Regions from separate parts of the Streptomyces sp. E11-3 genome, predicted to be linked through region 3. Evidence: riboswitches for the same ligand, from Rfam matches in the RefSeq annotation. Region 3 holds a riboswitch; each other region holds the start of a gene.
What was found. Region 3 has a riboswitch for cyclic di-AMP ahead of U9R90_RS31780 (transglycosylase family protein). Riboswitches for the same ligand answer to the same signal wherever they lie in the genome.
Positions count from the first base shown of each region.

Region 1: linked by a shared signal. The riboswitch ahead of U9R90_RS04325 (LysM peptidoglycan-binding domain-containing M23 family metallopeptidase) and the one ahead of U9R90_RS31780 (transglycosylase family protein) in region 3 are both predicted to bind cyclic di-AMP.
Region 2: linked by a shared signal. The riboswitch ahead of U9R90_RS13180 (NlpC/P60 family protein) and the one ahead of U9R90_RS31780 (transglycosylase family protein) in region 3 are both predicted to bind cyclic di-AMP.
Region 4: linked by a shared signal. The riboswitch ahead of U9R90_RS08145 (M23 family metallopeptidase) and the one ahead of U9R90_RS31780 (transglycosylase family protein) in region 3 are both predicted to bind cyclic di-AMP.

Region 1 covers NZ_JAZGRL010000001.1:970,564-974,167, reverse strand. Annotated here, with positions in the region: gene U9R90_RS04340 (helix-turn-helix domain-containing protein) at 1-65, shown strand, start outside; gene U9R90_RS04335 (DUF6126 family protein) at 113-229, shown strand; gene U9R90_RS04330 (tyrosine-protein phosphatase) at 273-1,070, opposite strand; cyclic di-AMP (ydaO/yuaA leader) riboswitch at 1,463-1,654, shown strand; gene U9R90_RS04325 (LysM peptidoglycan-binding domain-containing M23 family metallopeptidase) at 1,659-2,579, shown strand; gene U9R90_RS04320 (SGNH/GDSL hydrolase family protein) at 2,777-3,571, shown strand.
Region 2 covers NZ_JAZGRL010000001.1:2,927,060-2,930,663, reverse strand. Annotated here, with positions in the region: gene U9R90_RS13185 (hypothetical protein) at 117-470, shown strand; gene U9R90_RS13180 (NlpC/P60 family protein) at 538-1,821, opposite strand; cyclic di-AMP (ydaO/yuaA leader) riboswitch at 1,828-2,019, opposite strand; gene pcrA (DNA helicase PcrA) at 2,238-3,604, shown strand, end outside.
Region 3 covers NZ_JAZGRL010000003.1:487,009-490,612, reverse strand. Annotated here, with positions in the region: gene eno (phosphopyruvate hydratase) at 1-1,094, opposite strand, end outside; gene U9R90_RS31780 (transglycosylase family protein) at 1,371-2,114, opposite strand; cyclic di-AMP (ydaO/yuaA leader) riboswitch at 2,118-2,300, opposite strand; gene U9R90_RS31775 (transglycosylase family protein) at 2,482-3,519, opposite strand.
Region 4 covers NZ_JAZGRL010000001.1:1,809,663-1,813,266, forward strand. Annotated here, with positions in the region: gene U9R90_RS08140 (GntR family transcriptional regulator) at 1-221, opposite strand, end outside; gene U9R90_RS08145 (M23 family metallopeptidase) at 437-1,195, opposite strand; cyclic di-AMP (ydaO/yuaA leader) riboswitch at 1,208-1,365, opposite strand; gene U9R90_RS08150 (M16 family metallopeptidase) at 1,570-2,937, opposite strand; gene U9R90_RS08155 (M16 family metallopeptidase) at 2,979-3,604, opposite strand, start outside.

The DNA.
Region 1 (3,604 bases), on a different contig from region 3:
GTCCCACGGCCGCGCTGTGCCTCGGCGCGGACGCGGGCAACCGGATCACAGGAGACGCGACATGACCGAGCCCGAGCAGCCCGTCCGCAGGTCCGTGCCCGCGCGCACGTCGATGGAGGAGAAGTTCCCCCGCGCGCTCTGGGTCCGGCTGATCATCTATGTGGCCGTCGGCCATGTCTTCGCGGCCTTCATCTACCTGCTCTTCACGCTGGGCGCGCAGAACCGGTAGATCCGGCCGCTCCGTGGTTGTGTCGGATCCGCGGGATCCAGGGTCAGTCCAGCAGCTGCCCGCGGAGCCGCTCCCGCGTCTCGGGTGCCAGCCGCAGCCCCTCTCGCAGATAGCGCTCGACGGAGCCCCAGGTCTCGTCGATCGTGTCGAAGGCCGCCTCCAGATACTCGGCGCGGGCGTCGAAGAGCGGGCTGAGCAGCTCCATGACCTCGGGCGACATGGAGTTCGAGCCGTTGTTGCTGCGGTGCACCTTGTAGCGGCGGTGGGTGGCGTTGGACGCCAGGTAGTCGGTGAGGATGGCGGAGCGCTCGACGCCCACGGCGAGCAGCGTGACGGCGATCGACAGGCCCGCGCGGTCCTTGCCGGCCGCGCAGTGCATCAGCGCGGGCACGCTGTCCTCGGCGAGCGCGTGCAGCACCCGGCTGTGCTCGGCGGTCCGCTCCTTGATGATCATGCGGTACGTGGTGATCATCCGGTCCGCGGCCTGCCCGTCGGCCAGGGCGGCGCGCAGCTCCGCTATCTCGCCGTCCCGGACCATCTGCCAGAACTCCGCGCCGTGGGCCGGGTCGGTCAGCGGAAGGTTTACGTTCCGTACACCCGGAAGCTCGACGTCCGGGCCCTCGAGCTGCTGGTCCGCGGCATTGCGGAAGTCGAAAATCGTATGCAGTCCGAGGGAGGCCAAGAACGCGGCGTCCGTCTCGGTGGCGTGTGCGAGGTGGCCGCTGCGGAAGAGCCGTCCGGCCCGCATGCGTCTGCCGTCCACGGTCGGCAGGCCTGCCACGTCGCGGAAATTGCGCACTCCGGCCAGCTCGGGCTCGGTCGACGGGACCTGCTGCGTCACGGGGGCTCCTCCCGGTAAGCCGCCGGCGCTGCTCGCCTGCGGTGCGCGTCTTCGACGATACGACATCGATACGACATCGATGCCTGCGTCAACCACCTGTCCCGGCGTGACGCTGATGTGCCACCTGCGCCCTAAGCGATGAATGCCCGATTCAGGCTGTTCGCGGTAACTGGCCCTGGATTAAAGGGATGTGGCGCCTGACTGGTGAGCGGGATCATATTCGTGACGGTCTGTTGCGGCCGCCTCTCCTCAATTCCCTGCGGAAATCCGGATGGTGGAATGCGTTCATCGACGGAGTGTTACGGGAATTGCGTCAAAGGATCAGCTGCGGCCCATGGGGCTGGAATTGACTGCTTGTCTCCGCGCTTCCCGCTCGCTTACGGTCGCCGACGTCTGGATGGACGCCCAATCCTGCCGCCATCCGGACTTCCGCACACCCACCCGTCCACGGCAGGAGCGGGGGACCCACGGTAGAACGCCGTTCCGGGACTCCGGAGCGGCTTGGGGTGAAGCCACGCGAAAGCGCGGCCGGGCATCTCCAGCCCGAACCCGACAGCTCACCTCGTAGGCGCCGGAGAGGAATTCGCCATGCCCGCGAAGGGTAAGCACCGCCGTCCCAAGTCCGCGCGGATCAGCCGCCAGTTCGCCGTCGTCGGCACCGGTGGTGCCGCGCTCGCGCTGCCGCTGTTCGCCGCCAACAGCGCACAGGCCGCACCGTCGGCGGCCCCCGCCACCGCACCGGCCGCCGCACAGCAGGCCGCTCCCGCCGCGGCCCCGCAGACCGCTCCGGCCGCCGCTCCCACGGCCGCGCCGCAGGCCGCCGGGCAGACCTACTCCGTGGTGTCGGGCGACTCCCTGTCCCGTATCGCCGACAAGAAGGACGTCGACGGCGGCTGGAAGAAGCTCTACCAGGACAACCGCTCGGTCGTCGGTGAAGACCCGTCGCTGATCCTCCCGGGCATGAAGCTGAAGCTCGGTGCGGCCGACTCGCAGGCCAGCGCCCCGGCCAAGCCCAAGGCCAAGACCGAGGCCAAGCCCCAGGCCAAGGCCAAGCCCGCCGCCTCGACCAGCACCGCGTCCAAGGCCACGAAGGCCGCCACGACCACGGGCTTCACCGCCCCCGTCGCCGGAGGCGTCTCCACCCAGTACCGCGCGTCGGGCGCCATGTGGTCCAGCGGCTACCACACCGGCACCGACTTCGCGGCCCCCTCCGGCACGCCCATCAAGGCGGTCGGCGCGGGCACCGTCGTCTCCGCCGGCTGGAGCGGCTCGTACGGCAACGAGGTCGTCATCCGGCACGCCGACGGCCACTACTCCCAGTACGCCCACATGTCGTCGCTCGGCGTCTCCGCGGGCCAGAGCGTGTCCGGCGGCCAGCAGATCGGCCTGGTCGGTTCCACCGGCAACTCCACCGGACCGCACCTGCACTTCGAGATCCGGACCGGCCAGGGCTACGGCTCGGACGTCGACCCGCTCGCCTACCTGCGCTCGCACGGCGTCTCCATCTGACACGCACGGCACCGCCCGCCAGGGCACCAGCCGAACATGACGGCCGGGACCCCCACTTGGGGCCCCGGCCGTCGCGCATGTGGGGTACGCAGGTCTATTCCTGCTCGCGTACGTCGTTGTCGGTGGCATATCTCACCCGCCGTCAACCCCTGGCTACGGTCGCGTAGGTCACACCGGTGGGTGAAAGATATGGCGACGTGGACCACGATTCGACTTCCCTCATCCGCAGTGACGCATTCGGGTCGTACGTGGCTGTCGGCGACAGCTTCACCGAAGGCGTCGGAGACCCCGGCCCCGACGACACCTTCGTCGGCTGGGCCGACCGGCTCGCCGTGCTGCTCGCCGACCGGCACCCCGAACACTCCTTCCGCTACGCCAACCTCGCCGTACGCGGCAAGCTCCTCGACCAGATCGTCGAGGACCAGGTGCCGCGGGCCAAGGAGCTCGCCCCCGAACTGGTGAGCTTCTGCGCGGGCGGCAACGACATCATCCGGCCCGGCAGCGACCCCGACGACGTCGCCGAACGCTTCGAGCGGGCCGTCGCCGACCTCAAGAACTCCGTCGAGAACGTCCTGGTGACCACCGGATTCGACACCCGGGGCGTGCCGGTGCTGCGCCACCTGCGCGGCAAGGTCGCCACCTACACCGCACATGTCCGAGCCATCGCCGACCGCTACGACTGCCCCGTACTCGACCTGTGGTCCCTGAAGTCCGTACAGGACCGACGGGCCTGGGACGGCGACCGGCTGCACCTCTCCGCCGAGGGCCACACCCGGGTCGCCCTGCGCGCCGGCCAGGTGCTTGGCCTGCGGGTCCCGGCCGACCCCGACCAGCCGTGGCCGCCACTGCCGCCGCGCGGGGCCCTGGAGGACCGGCGCGACGACATCCAGTGGGCGCGCGAGTACCTGGTGCCCTGGATCGGGCGCAGGCTGCGCGGCGAGTCGTCGGGCGACCACGTGTCGGCGAAGCGGCCCCATCTGACCCCCCTGTAAGGGGTGTGCCGCGGGTCGGACGGGTGAGGAGGG
Region 2 (3,604 bases), on a different contig from region 3:
ATGTGACCGTGCGGGTCGTGGGTGTGGTGGGTGTTGGTGTGTCCCGGTGACCGATGAGGCTGATGTGGCCCACCTGGTGGGCGGCCGGTGGTAAGGCCCCGGCTAGGCTCCGCCGCATGGACGTACTGATCAATGTCTTCGTCGGCCTGCACATCATCGGTATCGCTTCGCTGCTCGGCGGCTTCCTGACGCAGATGAAGGCGATGGGCGAGGGCACGGCGCGGTTCACGCCCGCGATGCTGCACGGCGCGCTGACCATGCTGGTCACCGGGGTCGCGCTGGTCGGCCTCAACCAGGCCGACGACAACGCGGTCAACAACGTCAAGATCGCCGTCAAGATGGCGGTGCTGATCGTGATCCTGGCGCTCGTCTACGTGAAGCGGGACGAGGAGAGCATCGACAAGTCGATGTTCGGTGCGGTGGGCGCGCTGACCACGGCGAATATCTTTATCGCCGTCCTGTGGACCTGAGGGCTTGAGGCCCGGGGGCCGATGGCCTGAGGCCCGATGACCTGCGTGGGCAGCGCGCCCCGGGCGGTTATGCCACGCGTCGCACGCTGTGGATCGGCATGTAGTAGATCGACTCGGTCCTGACGTTCGTGCCCGGCTTCGGGGCGTGGATCATTTTGCCGTCGCCGATGTAGATGCCGACGTGGCTGATGTCGTCGTAGAAGAAGACCAGGTCACCGGGCTTGGCGTTGTCGACTGACACCTGAGTTCCGACCTTCACCTGGTCCCAGGTGGTACGCGGCAGCGAGACGCCGGCCGCCTTCCACGCGGACAGGGTCAGGCCCGAGCAGTCGTACGAGTCCGGGCCCTGCGCGCCCCAGACGTACGGCTTGCCGATCTGGGCCTCCGCGAAGGCGATCACCTTCGCGGCCTTGGCGGCGTACGAGTCGTCCGAGTCGTCCGGGGTCGAGGTGTCGGGAGAGGGGGAGGGGGCTGGAGTGGGCTCGGTGGAGCCGCCCGTCGAGCCCCCCGTCGACGTGTCGCCGCCCGAGTCGGCGTCTGAGCCGGTGCCGGAGTCCTGCTCCTGCCGCGCCTCCTCCTGCGCCTTCTCCTTCGCGGCCGCCTCCTCCGCCAGGCGCTTGCGCTCCGCCTCGGCCGCCGCCTTCTCGCGGGCCTGCGCCTCCGCCTTCTTGCGGGCCTCTTCCTCGCGCTTCTTCTCCAGCGCCGCCAGCCGCGCCTTCTCCTCGGCCGTCAGGGTGGACAGCAGCTCACGCGCCTCGGACAGCTTCCGCTGGACCTCCCGCTTGGTGGTCTTCAGCTCGCTCTGGGTCTCGGTGAGCGTCTTGAGGCTCTTCGTCGCCTCGCCGCGCTTCTTGGTGGTCGCGGCCTGGAGCTCCTGGTAGTCCGTGAGGGCCTTCTCCTGCTTGCCGCTCAACCGGCTCATCAGCTGACGCTGGTCGAAGTAGCTCTGCGGGTCGTCGGCGAGCATCAGCGTCGCCGCGTCGGAGACCCCGCCGTTGCGGTACTGGGCGGCCGCGATGGTGCCGAGTTCCTGCCGCGCGTCGTTCATCTTGTCGGTGCGCTTGGCGACCTGGTCGAGCAGCTTGTCGACCTGCTTGCGCTGCTTGTCGGTGCGCTCCTTGACCGCGTTGTACTTCTGGGTGGCGACACCCGCCTGCTGGTAGAGGTCGTCGACCTTCTTCTGCACCTCTTCGAGCGACGGTTCGGGAGCCGAAGGCGCCGAGGGAGGCGCGGCGTACGCGTTCTGCGACAGCAGAGCCACGGAGGTGAGGGCGGCCGTGGTGATGCCGACGGCCTGGGTTGTGGTCCGTATGCGGCCGGACCTGTTGCGCGGCTTGCGGTGCGACGCCAAGGGTGGCGCTCCTTCCATAGACCGCCTACCGGGTTAGCTGTCGGGTTCGGGCGGTGTGTCGGAAGGCTGCCCTACGGTCGCGGACGCGCCCGTACGTGGGTACGGGCTCGTACGTGGGACCGATTCACCCCAAAGGTCACGTGGGTCCCCGGCTCCGGCTGCCTGTGGGGGGCGCACCGGACTCGGCGGAGGCCGCCCGTTCCCGGCGTGGTTCGCCGGTGGGGATGCGGGCCGCCCGCCCAGCACGCTAGCCAACTGCCGAGGCGGCTGGGAAGGTTGGTGTTCGATATGCCCGATACTTTTCTGTGACTTTCGCGCTGTGTGAGTGCTTGTGCTCCCTTGGTGACCGGGGCGGGGTAGCGCGGAACGGGAACCCGGGGCGGGGTGTCAGTGCGGCCGCCTAGACTCGGTAGACGATGAGCAGCCTCTTTGACGACAGCTTCCTGGCGGACCTCAAGCCTTCGGGCGAGGAGCCTCCGCCGCCCCCCGAGGAGCACGCTCCGGAACCCGAAGAGGTTCCGGACGACCTCTTCGGAGGCCGGTTCGACGCGCCCGTGGACCGGGACGCGTTTTACCGCGACGGCGCCCCGCGCCCCGCGGTGGACCCGGCTGCCCTGCTGGACGGGCTGAACGACAACCAGCGCGCCGCCGTCGTGCACTCCGGCACCCCGCTGCTCATCGTCGCCGGAGCCGGGTCGGGCAAGACCCGGGTACTGACCCACCGCATCGCCTATCTGCTCGCCGAGCGCGGGGTGCACCCCGGTCAGGTCCTCGCGATCACCTTCACCAACAAGGCCGCGGGGGAGATGAAGGAGCGCGTCGCCGACCTGGTCGGGCCGCGTGCGGCCGCGATGTGGGTGATGACCTTCCACAGCGCCTGCGTCCGCATCCTGCGCCGCGAGTCCAAGCGGCTCGGCTTCACCTCCTCGTTCTCGATCTACGACGCCGCCGACTCCAAGCGGCTGATGGCGCTGGTCTGCCGGGACCTGGACCTCGACCCCAAGCGCTTCCCGCCCAAGTCCTTCAGCGCCAAGATCTCGAACCTGAAGAACGAGCTGATCGACGAGGAGACCTTCGCCGGGCAGGCCGCGGACGGGTTCGAGAAGACCCTCGCCCAGGCCTACGCGATGTACCAGTCGCGGCTGCGTGAGGCGAACGCCCTCGACTTCGACGACCTGATCATGACGACGGTGCATCTGCTGCAGGCGTTCCCGGACGTCGCCGAGCACTACCGCCGCCGCTTCCGCCACATCATGGTCGACGAGTACCAGGACACCAACCACGCCCAGTACGCCCTAGTGCGCGAGCTGGTCGGCCCGGTCGGCGGCGAGGGCGACCCGGAGCCGGGCGAGCTGTGCGTCGTGGGTGACGCGGACCAGTCGATCTACGCCTTCCGTGGCGCCACCATCCGCAACATCCTCCAGTTCGAGGAGGACTACCCGGACGCGACCACGATCCTCCTGGAGCAGAACTACCGCTCCACCCAGACGATCCTGACCGCGGCCAACGCCGTCATCGAGCGGAACGAAAGCCGCCGCCCGAAGAACCTGTGGACCAACGCCGGGGCCGGCGCGCAGATCACCGGCTATGTCGCCGACACCGAGCACGACGAGGCGCAGTTCGTCGCCGAGGAGATCGACCGGCTCACGGACGCGGGCGAGGCCAAGGCCGGTGACGTCGCGATCTTCTACCGGACGAACGCGCAGTCCCGTGTCTTCGAAGAGATCTTCATCCGCGTCGGGCTGCAGTACAAGGTCGTCGGCGGGGTGCGCTTCTACGAGCG
Region 3 (3,604 bases):
GAGCGGTGGGACATCATGCACTTGAAGCCGTTGCGCTGGGCGAGCTCGACGGCGTCCAGGGTCTCGGTCAGCGAGCCGATCTGGTTGACCTTGACCAGCAGGGCGTTGGCCGAGTTCTCCTCGATGCCGCGGCCCAGGCGCTCCGGGTTGGTGACGAAGAGGTCGTCGCCGACGATCTGGACCTTGCCGCCCAGCTTGTCGGTCAGGACGTTCCAGCCGGCCCAGTCGTCCTCGAACAGCGGGTCCTCGATGGAGACGAGCGGGTACGAGGCGACGAGCTCCTCGTAGTACTCGGTCATCTCGGCGGCGGAGCGCTCCTTGCCCTCGAACTGGTACGTGCCGTCCTTGTAGAACTCGGAGGCGGCGACGTCCAGGGCGAGCGCGATCTGCTGGCCGGGGGCGTAACCGGCTTCCTTGATGGCCTCGAGGATCAGGTCCAGGGCCTCGCGGTTGGAGCCCAGGTTCGGGGCGAAGCCGCCCTCGTCGCCGAGGCCGGTGGCCAGACCCTTGGCCTTCAGGACCTTCTTGAGGGTGTGGTAGACCTCGGCGCCCCAGCGCAGGGCCTCGGAGAAGGACTCCGCCCCGATCGGGGCGATCATGAACTCCTGGATGTCCACGTTGGAGTCGGCGTGCGAGCCGCCGTTCAGGATGTTCATCATCGGCACCGGCAGCAGGTGCGCGTTGGGGCCGCCCAGGTAGCGGAAGAGCGGCAGGTCGGACGCCTCGGAAGCGGCGTGCGCGACGGCGAGCGAGACGCCGAGGATGGCGTTGGCGCCGAGCGAGCCCTTGTTGTCGGTGGCGTCCAGGTCGAACATGGCCTGGTCGATCAGGCGCTGCTCGGTGGCGTCGTACCCGACGAGCTCCGGGCCGATCTGCTCGATGACGGCGAGGACGGCCTTCTCCACGCCCTTGCCCAGGTAACGGCTGGGGTCGCCGTCACGGAGTTCGATGGCCTCGAAAGCACCGGTGGAGGCACCGGAGGGGACGGCGGCACGACCCGTGCTGCCGTCGTCGAGGCCAACCTCGACCTCGACCGTGGGGTTGCCTCGGGAGTCCAGGATTTCCCGGGCTACGACGACGTCGATGGACGGCACGAGCATCTCCTTCTGGGATGTGACGCTAGAAGTGCGAGGTCTCTATGGCCTTGCGACACGAGCCTAACCGCCTCGGCGGCATCGGCCAGCCGACCGACCGGACCGTGGACACCCCGAGCATAGATTGTTTCTTGACGGAACAAAAAGAGCCCCGCCCCGGCGCGCACGGGGGTAAGCGCGCAGGGGCGGGGCGGTCTGGGGATGACCTGCGGGTCTGGCGGTGACCTGCGGGCCTGTCAGTGACCCGCGGGTCAAGCGGTGACCTGCGGGTCAGGGTCAGCTGAGGTGCAGCTGCTGACCCGGGTAGATGAAGTCGGCGTCCTCGACGATGTCCTTGTTCAGCTCGTGCAGGCTGAGCCAGCCGCCCTTGACGTCATGCGCCTCGGCGATCTCGGAGAGGGTGTCCCCGGACTTCACCTCGTACTCGCCGTCGCCCTTCTTGACCGTCTGACCGGCCGGGGTCTCGACGGTCTTGGCGCTCTTGGTGCTGGGCGCGGCCTTGGGGGTCTCTGCCTTCGGGGCGGCCTGCTTCGGCTGCTCCTGCTTCGGCTGCGGCTTCGGCTGCTCCTGCTTCGGCTGGGGCGCCGACTGCTGCGGGGTGCTCGGGGCGCTCTGCTGCGTGGACTGCTCGCCGCCACCGTCGTACGAGGCGTTGGTCAGGCCGACGCCGCAGCTCGGCCAGGCACCCTTGCCCTGGCCCGCGAGGACCTTCTCGGCGATCTCGATCTGCTGCGTCTTGGAGGCCTGGTCGGCGGTCGAGGCGTACTGCGTGCCGCCGTACGCGGCCCAGGTGGAGGACGAGAACTGCAGACCGCCGTAGTAGCCGTTGCCGGTGTTGATCGACCAGTTGCCACCGGACTCGCACTGGGCGACCTGGTCCCACTGGGACGCGGTGGCGGCCTGCGCGCCGGTCGCGCCCATCAGCGGGACGGCCACGGCGGCGCCGGTGACACCGGCGGCGGTGGCGATCCGGGTGGTCTTGGACGGACGACGGTGCTTGCCCTTGCCGGAAAACAGCATGAGTGATCCCCTCACCGACGCCTACGAGGTGAGCTGTCGGGTTCGGGCCAAGTGAGTTGCCCGGTCCGTACGGAGCTTCCGCGTCTCCGTACGAACTTCACCCCAAGCCGGTCCCCGCCCTCTCTCAAGGGCCGGGCCCGGCGCAAACCTTGGGTCCCCCGCTCCTGCCTACGGCGCGTTACGCGACGACTGTTCCCTGCGGCCGCCGGCAGGATTCGGCGTGACGGCCATCGGGGCTCACCAGTGGCGAGCGGTCACGACGGTAAACACGCTCCCACCCTCAACACCAAGGCGATCGGGGCCGTTGAGACCCATCTCTCACTTACGGCAATGCCCCTTTAACTCGGACATTCAGCCCGAACTGCCGCTACTTTTCGCCCAGATCGAGGCTTTGGCCAGGGCGAATGAGGTCCGGGTCCTCGCCGACGGTCTTCTTGTTTCCCGTGTAGAGCCCGGTCCATCCGCCGTCGAGCCCATGGGTGTCGGCGATCACCGAGAGGTTGTCGCCGGGGCGCACGACGTACGCGCCGTCGACGGCATCGCGGTCCGTGTCGCCACCACGGGAGGCATGCCGGCCCGAGCCGTCGACCTCGCGCTCGTCGGGCAGCTCCTCGGGGGCGCGGTCGCCACGGTGGCGCCCTGAGCCCTCGGCAGGGGTCTCCTCCGGCGCGGAGGGGTCGGCGGAGGGGTCGGCGGAGGAGTCAGGAATGGTGGTCTCGGTGGGCGAAGCAGAAGAATCAGACGAAGGCGACTCACCCTTCGAGGAGTTGTCCGACTTGCCCTCATCGCCACTGGCGCCGCTTTCGTCGCCTACGCCACCTACGCCGCTTTCGCCTTCTTCGCCCGACTCGTCCTCCGGCGTCTTACCTGACGGCTCATCCGCGGCGTCCTCCGAAGGATCGGCGGACGGCGAGGGCTCCGCGGACTCGCCCTTCGACGGCTTGGACGCCTTCGGTGAATCCGACTCCGACTCCGACGGCGACGGCGTGGGGTCCGCGGTCGGGCCCGGGTTCACGTCGGGCGTCTCGCCACCCTTCTCCAGCCCGGCGATCGGCGCACACGTCGCCCAGGCGTCGGGCCCCTGCGCGGCAAGTACCTTCTCGGCGACGGCTATCTGCTGCGAGCGGCTGGCCAGGTCGGCACGCGGCGCGTAGTCCAGGCCGCCGTACGCCTCCCAGTCGTCCTGCGAGAACTGCAGCCCGCCGTAGTACCCGTTGCCCATGTCGGCGCTCCACACGCCACCGCTCTCGCACGCGGCGAGCTTGTCCCAGGTGGAGGCGTCGGCGGCGCTCGCGCCGGAGGCGCCGAGCAGCGGGATGGCGATGGCCGATCCGGTCACCCCCGCCGCGACAACGAGAGCCGGAGCTTGACGGGGGCGTCGGTGACGGCCGTTCCCGGAGAGCATGCGATTGCCTTTCGCGCGACTACACAGCTGAGTGACAGTTGAGTCGAACGGCGAACGTAGCCGCACTCGAACGCTTGTCACAAGT
Region 4 (3,604 bases), on a different contig from region 3:
GCCTCCTGCGCGCTGGGCTCGGCGACCTGGGCGCCGGCGTGCCTGCGGGTCCGTACGAACCCCTCGGCCTCCAGGGTGCGCAGCGCTTCCCGCACCGGGACCCGCGAGACCCCGTACCGGCGCGCGAGCAGCTCCTCGGTGAGCCGGCTGCCGCGTTCCAGCACACCGGACACGATGTCCTCCCGGATGGCCGTGCATACCGAGTGCGCAGGAACGCGCATGACCTGTCCACCGCCTTAATGTCCGCGAAACGCGGTCGATTGACGTCTGTTCGGTGACTCTATTGCAGCAGGCGCGGATTTCCGATGGGTGACCAGAATCCATGGATATTTTTTGGACAAGCTGGCGCACGGGTCGAATGGCGAAAGCCCCGGCTCGGGGAGCCGGGGCTTTCGGTGAGTGGTGGGGTGGGGTGTGAACCCTCGGACCTGGGTGGTCAGGCGGCTACGCCGTGCGCGCGGAGGTAGGACACCGGGTCGATGTCGGAGCCGTACTCGGCGGAGGTGCGGACCTCGAAGTGCAGGTGCGGCCCGGTGACGTTGCCGGTCGCGCCGGAGAGGCCTATTCGCTGGCCGGGGGTCACGCTCTGACCGACGGAGACACTGAGCGACGACAGGTGCCCGTACTGGGTGTACGTGCCGTCGTTCATCCGGATCACCACGTTGTTGCCGTACGCACCGCCCCAGCCGGCCTCGACCACGGTGCCGGGGCCGACGGCCTGGACGGGGGTGCCGGACGCGGCGTGGAAGTCGACGCCGGTGTGGCTGCCGGAGGACCAGACGGCGCCGCCGGCCTTGTAGCCGGTGGAGACGTACGAGCCCGCGACCGGCGAGACGAACGCGTTCAGCCGTGCCCGCTCGGCGGCACGCGCGGCGCGCTCTTCCTTCGCCTTCTCCTCGCGTGCTTCCTTGGCCCGTGCCTCGGCCTTGCGCTCGGCCTCGGCCTCGGCCCGCTCCTTGGCGGCGGCCTGCTCGGCGGCCTCCTGCTGCGCGCTGGCCTGCGCGCCGATCCGCTCGGCGAGTACGTCGTCGGCGGCGACGGCCTGGTTCAGACCGGTGTCCGCGGCGGAGTGGGCGGCGAGCGCCGGAGAGGCGAGGGTGCCGATGACGCCCGTGGTGGTGAGGGCGGCGACGCCCGCGACGTTCGCACCGGTGCGCGACAGACGGCTGGGGCGACGATGCTTCCCGGAGGCCATGAAGTGGCGGGTCCTTTCCTTCCTTCTCGCCTACCGGGTTAGCTGACGGGTTCGGAGCAGGAAGGTCTCCTACGGGCCCCACACGGGGAGGCGCCCGATTCACCCCAGGGACTGAGTGGGTCCCCGGCTCCCCAGGCTCGCGCCTGACGGGGACTCGGCGATGGCTGTCCGGTGCCGCGGATGCGGCGCATAGCCGGCGAACAGCGACCCGACGCTAAACGGGGCATCTTTCCTGCCACAAACGGATCACGGCTTTTGAGGCACATGCCACAGGACAGACCGTCAGCCTCGCCAATATTTCGGACATTAGGGGACCCCGGTGGCTCTTCAGCCACCGGGGTCCCCAGGTGAGCTTGGCGCCCCGCCCGGCCCGACTAGCCGGTGACGACGGTCACTTCGCCGATGCCGAGCGCCTTGACCGGCTCGGCGATCTGCGCGGCGTCGCCGACCAGGATGGTGACCAGACGGTCCACCGGGAAGGCGTTCACCGCGGCGGCAGTGGCCTCCACGGTGCCGGTCTCGGCCAGCATCCGGTACAACTGCGCCTGGAAGTCGTCCGGCAGGTGCTGCTCGACCTGGTCCGCCAGGGTGCTCGCGACGGCCGCGGCGGTCTCGTAGCGCAGCGGGGCCACGCCGACCAGGTTCTGCACCGCGACATCGCGCTCGGCGTCGGTGAGGCCCTCGGCTGCGAGGGTGCGCAGCACCTTCCACAGGTCGTCCAGGGCAGGTCCTGTGGACTCGGTGTCCACGGAGCCGTTGATGGCCAGCATCGAGGCTCCGGTGCCCTCGGCGTCCGAGCGCAGCACCTGGGCGAAGGCGCGCACACCGTAGGTGTAGCCCTTCTCCTCGCGCAGGACGCGGTCCAGGCGCGAGGTGAGGGTGCCGCCCAGGCAGTAGGCGCCGAGTACCTGGGCCGGCCAGACGCGGTCGTGGCGGTCCGGGCCGACCCGGCCGATGAGCAGCTGCGTCTGGACCGCGCCCGGGCGGTCCACGATGACGACCCGGCCGGTGTCGTCGGCGGTGATCGGCGCTGCGGGGCGCGGCTCGGGCGCGGAACCCGTCCACACCCCCAGGGTCTCGCCGAGCAGCTTGTCCAGGTCCGTACCGGACAGGTCGCCGACCACCACGGCGGTCGCGGTCGCGGGCCGCACATGGGCATCGTAGAACGCCCTGACCGCGGTGGCGTCGATGCGCTCGACCGTCTCCTCGGTGCCCTGGCGCGGACGCGAGATGCGCGCGGTGGCCGGGAACAGCTCCTTGGAGAGCTCCTTGGCCGCGCGGCGGCTCGGGTTGGCCATCTCGTGCGGGATCTCGTCCAGGCGGTTGCGCACCAGCCGCTTGACCTCGCTGTCGGCGAAGGCGGGCGCGCGCAGCGCGTCGGCGAGCAGGCCGAGCGCCTTGGGGAGCCGGGAGACCGGGACTTCGAGCGAGAGGCGTACGCCGGGGTGGTCGGCGTGCGCGTCCAGCGTGGCGCCGCAGCGCTCCAGCTCCGCGGCGAACTCCTCGGCCGAGTGCTTGTCGGTGCCCTCCGAGAAGGCGCGCGCCATGATGGTGGCGATGCCGTCCAGGCCGTCCGGCTCGGTGTCCAGCGGGGCGTCGAGGTTGAGCTCGACGGCGACGACCTGCTGGCCCGGACGGTGACAGCGCAGCACTGTCAGGCCGTTGGGGAGCGTGGCGCGCTCGGGGGCGGGGAAGGCCCACGGCGTGGCCTCGCCCGCCTCGGGCTGCGGATGGAAGTCCATGGTCACGGTGGCCTCGGTGGTCGCTGTGGTCTGGGCCTGGGTCACTTCGCCGCCTCGTCTTCCTGTACGTCGTTCCCGGCGGCGGCTGCCGCGTCTTGCGCCTCTGCCCCGTTATCCGCGCCGTCCGCGTCGTCCGCTTCGTCTGCGGCAACCGGCTCGTACACGAGCACCGCGCGGTTGTCGGGCCGCAGCCGGGCCTGGGCGACCTCCTGGACCTCCGCCGCGGTGACGTCGAGCACCCGCTGCACGGCGGTCAGGGCGAGCTGCGGGTCACCGAACAGCACCGCGTACCGGCACAGTTCGTCGGCGCGGCCGGCGACCGTACCGAGCCGGTCCAGCCACTCGCGCTCCAACTGCGCCTGGGCGCGCTCCATCTCCTCGTCGGTGGGGCCTTCGGCCGCGAACCGGGCGAGCTCCTCGTCGACGGCGGCCTCGATGTCCGGGACCTCGACGTCGTGCGACGTCTTGACGTCAAGCCAGCCGAGCGAGGGCGCACCGGCGAGCCGCAGCAGGCCGAACCCGGCCGCGACGGCGGTGCGGTCGCGGCGTACGAGACGGTTGTAGAGCCGGGACGACTCGCCGCCGCCGAGGACGGTGAGCGCCAGGTCGGCCGCGTCGCACGCGCGCGTGCCGTCCTCCGGGAGCCGGTAGGCGGCCATCAGGGCGC